Regions from separate parts of the Parabacteroides caeci genome, predicted to be linked through region 3. Evidence: riboswitches for the same ligand, from Rfam matches in the RefSeq annotation. Region 3 holds a riboswitch; each other region holds the start of a gene.
The links. A riboswitch is a leader RNA that binds a small molecule or an ion and turns the genes downstream of it on or off. The one in region 3 is predicted to bind cobalamin.

Region 1 (2,276 bases), on a different contig from region 3:
TTGAACTCAATGCCGCCTATTCCCTGCAGATTATCGAGTGGGGTATAAATATCCGTCAGACGCAGAGTCTGTACATTGGATGTGGCATTTTTACCAATTGAATCCAGCTTTTCAAAAACTGTACGACGGATGTAAAAGTCTCCATAGTAAACCCCTTTCAACAGATTTTTTTCTCCCAATTGCTGCTCTATACCGGCACGGAATGTTTTGTTGAAACTCTTGTAATGGGTTACTTCATCGCTTAATTTCGGATTTTTTTCTTCATTAAGGAAGAAATCGGCCGATACGTTTATCTTCGTGTGATTATATTCCCATCCCAGTTTTTCGGATATTGTCATATTGGCCGACGGGTTCTGGGTATAGTTTCCCGGTGAATCGGGAGTCAGGTCATACCCGTCTGTCGAGTTCCGGTTGAATAATGTCTGCGATGTAAAATTCTTGTATTTGGTACCAAAGGCTGCATCCATCAGAAGCTCATTGTAGCGTGAATAGCGTACTTTGGCCCATCCTTCGGCTGGACGTTCGGGTGTTTTCGTGATGATATTAATGATCATACCGATTGCACTGGAACCATACAATGCTGAGGCTGCGCCTTTTACAACTTCTATCTGTTTGATATTGGATGTACTCAGACGTTCGAAATCAATCGGACCACCGGGTGTATTGGACAGGCGCTCGCCATCTACCAGTATGAGTATATATTTGTTCTCAAGTCCCTGGATGCGAATATTGTCGCCGCGCGGGTCACTATTGAACTGTAATCCGGGAATTGTAAACTCCAACGCGTCCATGATGTTTTCAAAATCATTGCGTTGTAGTTGTGAGGCCGGGATCAGTTTGGTCAGTACGGGAGAGTTTTTGATGAGTTTTTCTGTGCGCGTCCCGGTAACGACCACCTCGTTTAGGTCGAATATCCCTGCATTCATCTGGATATCCATCTGTTTGGCGGGGCCGTTGGAATCGATTTTGATGCGTTGTTCCATGTATCCGGTGGAACGGACCAATAAATTATAACTTTTGCCTTCGATTAGTTCCAGCCGGAAACGACCGTCTGCGTCACAGGCGGTGCCAATCAATGTTCCGGGAACATTGATTGTAGCCATAGGTATACCTTCTCCTGTTTCGGAGTCAATGATTTTGCCGGTCAACACACAAATGCCGGTTTGTACCTGTTCTTTATCCGGTGTATCAGTAGCCAGTGTTTCTGCAAATGTTGTTGCAGGTGTAAGCACACACACCGAAAGTAAAGACATAGCAATACCTTTCAGTCTCATATAAGTAAGCAAATAAGTTGGAAGAATTTGTTTTGAAATTCCGCCTTGTTAATCCCTGCTTTTTATCCCGAAAGCACGAATACAATTGATCAGGCAGGTTTTCTGACTTTCCCGGCTTTGCAAAGCCTTCCCGACTTTCGTCAGTGGCATGGAGTTGCAAGCATTTCCGGCAGTCACCGGAACGGGATTACAGCAACGGGCATTGTTCCGGACTTTCACCGGATTCCCTCTCATCACTTGCAGAATGCATTGTGATTCACCTTAATCCGCTGCAAAAGTAGTAAAGTATTTTTGAATACAAATAATATTTATTCATTAAAAAATCTTTCTGTCAGAAAAGTCACAGGGAAATTAATTGATTATCAAAATGATATTTGTGTGTGGGGTGGATGGTTTGTATGGGCTGGTGGGAATGTTGGTTTGTTTTTATGAGCCTCTCGTGAGGTTTCTTTTGCTCGTTGTGTCTTGATTATTGTGATAACTTTAGCAGAATGTTGTATATTGTTTATGAACTATAGCTGATCTGTTATGTTTTCTGTTGTTATGTTGATATATTGCTATTCGCTGCAGATGCTGATTTTTGGTTGTTCTGGAAATGAAAACTGCCTAAAAACATGTAATTTTCTCTTTTAATAGTACTGATAGTTGTATTGCGGATGTCTTAATTAACAAATTTTTAGTCTAAAAAAGGCGCAATTTCTACTACAACAAAATTTTATCTCGTTTTAAACGAATTAAATTTTGTTTTAAACAAATTCGAACTTCGTTTAAAACGAGATAAAAAGTAGCTATTGGATAGTCTATATGTTAATAAATGTGTAGTGAGCCTTTCTGGAATGACTAAATGAAAAATAAGTCTGTTCTCATTTAAGGCTGTTATCTGTCATAATGTTTGTATATGTCTTATTCTTTTGTCGTTTTGCTTTTTATATAAACGGGTTATAATTATAGAAAACGACTTTATTTTCTTTCAGTGATTTTTTGACATCGATCAATCGCTGG
Region 2 (2,276 bases), on a different contig from region 3:
GTATCATTTCGCGCAGCAGGTCGTTACCTTCACGGGTACGTTCACCCACGCCGGCGAAAACAGAAAAACCGTTATTCTTTTTGGCAATGTTATTGATCAGTTCCATGATAAGAACCGTCTTTCCGACTCCGGCGCCACCGAACAATCCGATTTTACCTCCTTTGGAATAGGGTTCCAGCAGGTCGATCACCTTGATACCGGTGTAGAGCACCTCTTTGCTAGTTGTCAGATCTTCAAACTTCGGCGGCTCACGATGGATAGGGAGAGCTCCTTTTTTATCCAGCATTTTCATCCCGTCGATCGGATCGCCTGTCACGTTCATCAAACGCCCCTTTACCTGATCGCCGACCGGCATGGTAATGGGCGAACCGCATGATACGGCTTCCATTCCTCGTTGCAGTCCGTCTGTCGTATCCATAGCGACTGTACGGACTGTGTTTTCCCCAATGTGCTGCTGAACTTCCACGATCAGTATTTTCCCATTAGGACGGGTTATCTCCATGGCGTCATGAATGCGGGGTAGCACTATTTTCTCTTCTTTTTCATTATCGAAGTGAATATCCACGACTGGACCGATAACCTGCGAAACATAACCTTTTGTTTCTCCCATACAATTCTTTTTAAACCTCGTCAATATATTTTTTCAACCGTGCAATATTACGAAAACAACCTGTCGGAAACCCGAACATATTACTTTTTTGGCTTTTTTGCATTTAGTTAAACTTTAAACTAATTTTGTAGTCATTCTGAAATGAACCAATTGTTTTGTGATATGGAACAATTTGAGGAAAAATTATGCTGTTTTTGAAGAATAAGGGTTGGTATTTTGTGTGCGGAGTGGTTTGGGGGATGGTGGTATGATCTGTTAAATTATATTGCCAAAAGTAGTATTTTAAATTATCAGGCATAGTAATTGATATTATTTGTACTTTTGTCACCGGATTATGGTGTAACGGTCTGGCTTTCGCCGGCCGTTAGTAATAGGGAATCCGGTGCAAATCCGGAACTGTACCCGTAGCTGTAAGTTCTGTAACCCCGGCAAATCTTGTTGCCACTGAGGATTTTAGGATCCTTGGGAAGGCGGCCGATCATGGGAGAACAAGTCAGAAAACCTGCCATTATTCTATTATATAATGCCTCGGGTAAGGTGTTGATGGAACTTGATATATGCGTACATTATTTATTATAGTATTTATATGCCTGGCAGGCATATTTCTGTGCGTGCCTGTTCTGCACGCACAGCAGATCGATACGACTGTTTATCACCAGCTGAAAGGTGTTGAGGTCGTGGAAAAGGCGCGTCCTTCCACAACCCGCGAGGCTACACCTTTACAAGTGATGGACCGTTCGGGTATCGAACGGCTCGGCATACAGGATTTGTCGGAGGCAGTCAAACGTTTCTCCGGTGCTACCGTGAAAGATTACGGTGGGATAGGGGGGCTGAAGACGGTTTCAGTCCGTAGCCTGGGAGCACAACATACGGCTGTCAGTTATGACGGCGTAACGATCACGGATGCCCAGAGCGGGCAGGTGGATATCAGCCGCTTCTCGTTGGATAATGTGGAGATGATCTCGCTGTCGATCGGGCAATCGGATGATATTTTCCAGACGGCACGGATGTATGCGTCGGCAGGGGCGTTGAGTGTGAAGACACGTAAACCTGTATTCGATGGAAAACCGATGAATCTTCAGGCGAAAGTCAAAGGAGGTTCTTTTGGTTTGTTCAACCCGATGCTTCGTTATGAACAGAAGATAAGTAACCGCTTTTCCGCTTCTTTGCATGCCGACTGGCTAAGTGCAAAAGGGGAATACCCTTTTACTTTGGTAAACGGAGATGTTGTAACGGAAGAAAAAAGGAAGAACAGCGATATTCAGGCACTTCGCCTGGAAGGTAATCTGTATGGCGACTTGGGTAAGGCGGGAGCATTGACCGGTAAGGTCTATTATTACGATTCCGAACGCGGACTCCCCGGTTCGGTGATATTATATAGCAGCAGTAACCGGGAACGCTTGTGGAACAATAATTTCTTTACCCAGTTGCAGTATTCCAACAAATTAACGGACAATTTATCTTTGCAGGCACATGCTAAGTATAATTACTCTTTCAGCAAATACCGTGATGTAAGTAATAAATACTCAGGAGGTAAGCAAGAGGATTTGAATACCCAGGAAGAGTATTACGGTTCGGTAGGCGTACTTTATTCACCCTGGAAGAATTTCTCAACCTCTCTTACGACTGATTTAGCCCATAATATGCTGGATAATAACTTTATGAA
Region 3 (2,276 bases):
GTCTATCAGATGAAGTTACTTGAATCGTTGGCACAATCTGCTTCCATCTATTCACCGGAAGAGACTGAAACTCTTTATAATGAAACGAATAAAAAGATTGAAGAGATCAGCAGTCACATTTCAGGAGTATTAGTGAGTGCACGTGAGTTGTGCAAGTCGGGGCATCAGAACTGGGAATCTGTCCAGTCGCTTCGCTACCATATGAACCGTCTGAACGGTATCATAGAATCCGTATAGTTTTTGCGATACAATAATCGGGATAGTAATTTTTAAGTTGAGGGTGTAGCAAAAGTTTCTTCTGCTACACCCTTTTTTTATTGTATGATCATCAGTGAGAAATAAGGGAAAGATTTCTCTGCGATGATTTGCCGGTCGGAGGTGTAGTATTCCTTATCCGTTCCTACATTTTCAAAATAATGGAATTGTGTCTGCGGATGCTTGCGGATACATGCATGTACGGCTTCCACGCATTGCGACAGTTTCATAATGACGATCACGTATCCGGCATTTATCTTTTCAGATAATTCTTCCGCGGAAGGAGTGCCGGGAATAACGACGATCTGTTCTTCCTGTTTGACAATGTGCAAGCCGGCCAGTGCTCCGGCAGCGATGAAGGCGGGGATTCCGGCAATACGCTGAACGTCGATTCCCGTCTCTATAAACTTGTCATATATATACTGGATGGAAGAATAGAAGCCGGCATCGCCTTCGGCTACGATAACGATCTGTCTGCCTTCCGCATAGTTTGCGGCGGCTTCGTTGTAGAGGGCGTCGTAGGCTTTCCAGGCTTCCGTGCGGTCTTTGCTCATGGGGAGCATGAAGCAGCGGATGACAGTTTCGTTTATTTCCAGTGCACGTACGATATCGGCGGCACGCGAGAGGATTTCACCCTGCCTGTTACGGGTGGCTGGGCAGTAGATAATATCTGCTTTCTGAAGTTGTCGGAGACCTTTCACTGTGATAAGTTCCGGTTCGCCGGGACCTAATGATACGAAACTGATCGGGTAAGTCATTTTATTCTTGTTTTTATTTGGGGTGCAAATGTGCTGAAAATAGTGCAAAGTTGCAAACTTCTTATTACTTTTGCGATCGAAATAGGTTCTGTAAAACTCCTGTTCATGGAGACAGATTAAAAGGGAACCGGGTGGAAATCCCGGACAGTCCACGCTGCTGTGAAACTTCGTAACATTCCGATAATACCTTTTGCCACTGATCCGTAGGTGATCGGGAAGGCTTTCGGGATGGAAGTAAGTCAGAAGACCTGCCATTTTTAGCATAACAGTTGTCCTCGTGGGTTTGGACAGTTTGTGTCGGATAAAAACAAATATGAATATGAACAAGTATTTAGCAGGTTGTTGCCTGGTTGCATTACTGGCAACGTCGTGTGTATCGAAGGAAAATCGGGAGGAGAAGGAGAGTGTTTCGGCACAGCAGACAGCATCTGCTGATCGTGAGGCGCATATTACGCCGCAATATGCCAAAGGTTTTCAACTGTCCTATGCCGACGGTTATATCCTGATGGATATACAAGATCCCCAGAATGAAGAAAGCACCCGTTTCCAATATGCCTTGGTAGAGCGCGGAACGAAGCCGGAAGGTATCCCTGCGGATTATACGGTTATCGAGATCCCTGTGCGTAGTGCCATTTGCATGACTTCATTGCAGCTATCCAATTTCATCAAGCTAGGGGCGGAAGATAAAGTGGTCGGCATCACCAGTACCCGTCATCTTTTCAACCAGACTGTCAATAAGCAGCTGAAAGAAGGAAAGACAGCCAAGATCGGTATCGAGGGTAATTTTGATAACGAAGTGATCATGAGCATCAATCCTGACTTGATTCTTATTTCTCCTTTCAAACGGGGCGGATATGAGACAATGAAAGATGTCGGTATCCCTTTGGTACCGCACTTGGGATATAAGGAAACGACTCCGCTGGGACAGGCGGAATGGATCAAGTTCGTCGGATTGCTGCTCGGTATGGAGAAAGAGGCGAACGATAAGTTCTCCGCCATAGAAAAACGTTACAATGAACTGAAAGCGCTGACAGCCGAAGGACAGGTGAAGAAACGTCCGATCGTCTTCAGCGGCGAGATACACGGAGGAAACTGGTATGCGGTAGGCGGGAAGAGCTTCCTAGCGCAACTCTTCAAGGATGCCGGTGCCGATTATTTCCTGAAGGACGACGACCGTTCCGGTGGTGTCACGCTCGATTTTGAAACGATATACAACCAGGCTGACGATGCCGATTACTGGCGTATCGTGAACAGTTATCCCGG

Region 1: it holds a riboswitch for cobalamin, as region 3 does, so the genes downstream of both, NBH15_RS06015 (TonB-dependent receptor) here and NBH15_RS18840 (ABC transporter substrate-binding protein) in region 3, are expected to answer to the same signal.
Region 2: it holds a riboswitch for cobalamin, as region 3 does, so the genes downstream of both, NBH15_RS05915 (TonB-dependent receptor plug domain-containing protein) here and NBH15_RS18840 (ABC transporter substrate-binding protein) in region 3, are expected to answer to the same signal.

The regions. Positions count from the first base shown of each region.
Region 1 covers NZ_JAMOKT010000008.1:75,278-77,553, reverse strand. Annotated here, with positions in the region: gene NBH15_RS06015 (TonB-dependent receptor) at 1-1,274, opposite strand, end outside; cobalamin riboswitch at 1,350-1,554, opposite strand; gene nrdG (anaerobic ribonucleoside-triphosphate reductase activating protein) at 2,201-2,276, opposite strand, start outside.
Region 2 covers NZ_JAMOKT010000008.1:55,082-57,357, reverse strand. Annotated here, with positions in the region: gene atpD (F0F1 ATP synthase subunit beta) at 1-610, opposite strand, end outside; cobalamin riboswitch at 929-1,134, shown strand; gene NBH15_RS05915 (TonB-dependent receptor plug domain-containing protein) at 1,168-2,276, shown strand, end outside.
Region 3 covers NZ_JAMOKT010000041.1:31,175-33,450, forward strand. Annotated here, with positions in the region: gene NBH15_RS18830 (hypothetical protein) at 1-237, shown strand, start outside; gene cobI (precorrin-2 C(20)-methyltransferase) at 315-1,013, opposite strand; cobalamin riboswitch at 1,079-1,283, shown strand; gene NBH15_RS18840 (ABC transporter substrate-binding protein) at 1,333-2,276, shown strand, end outside.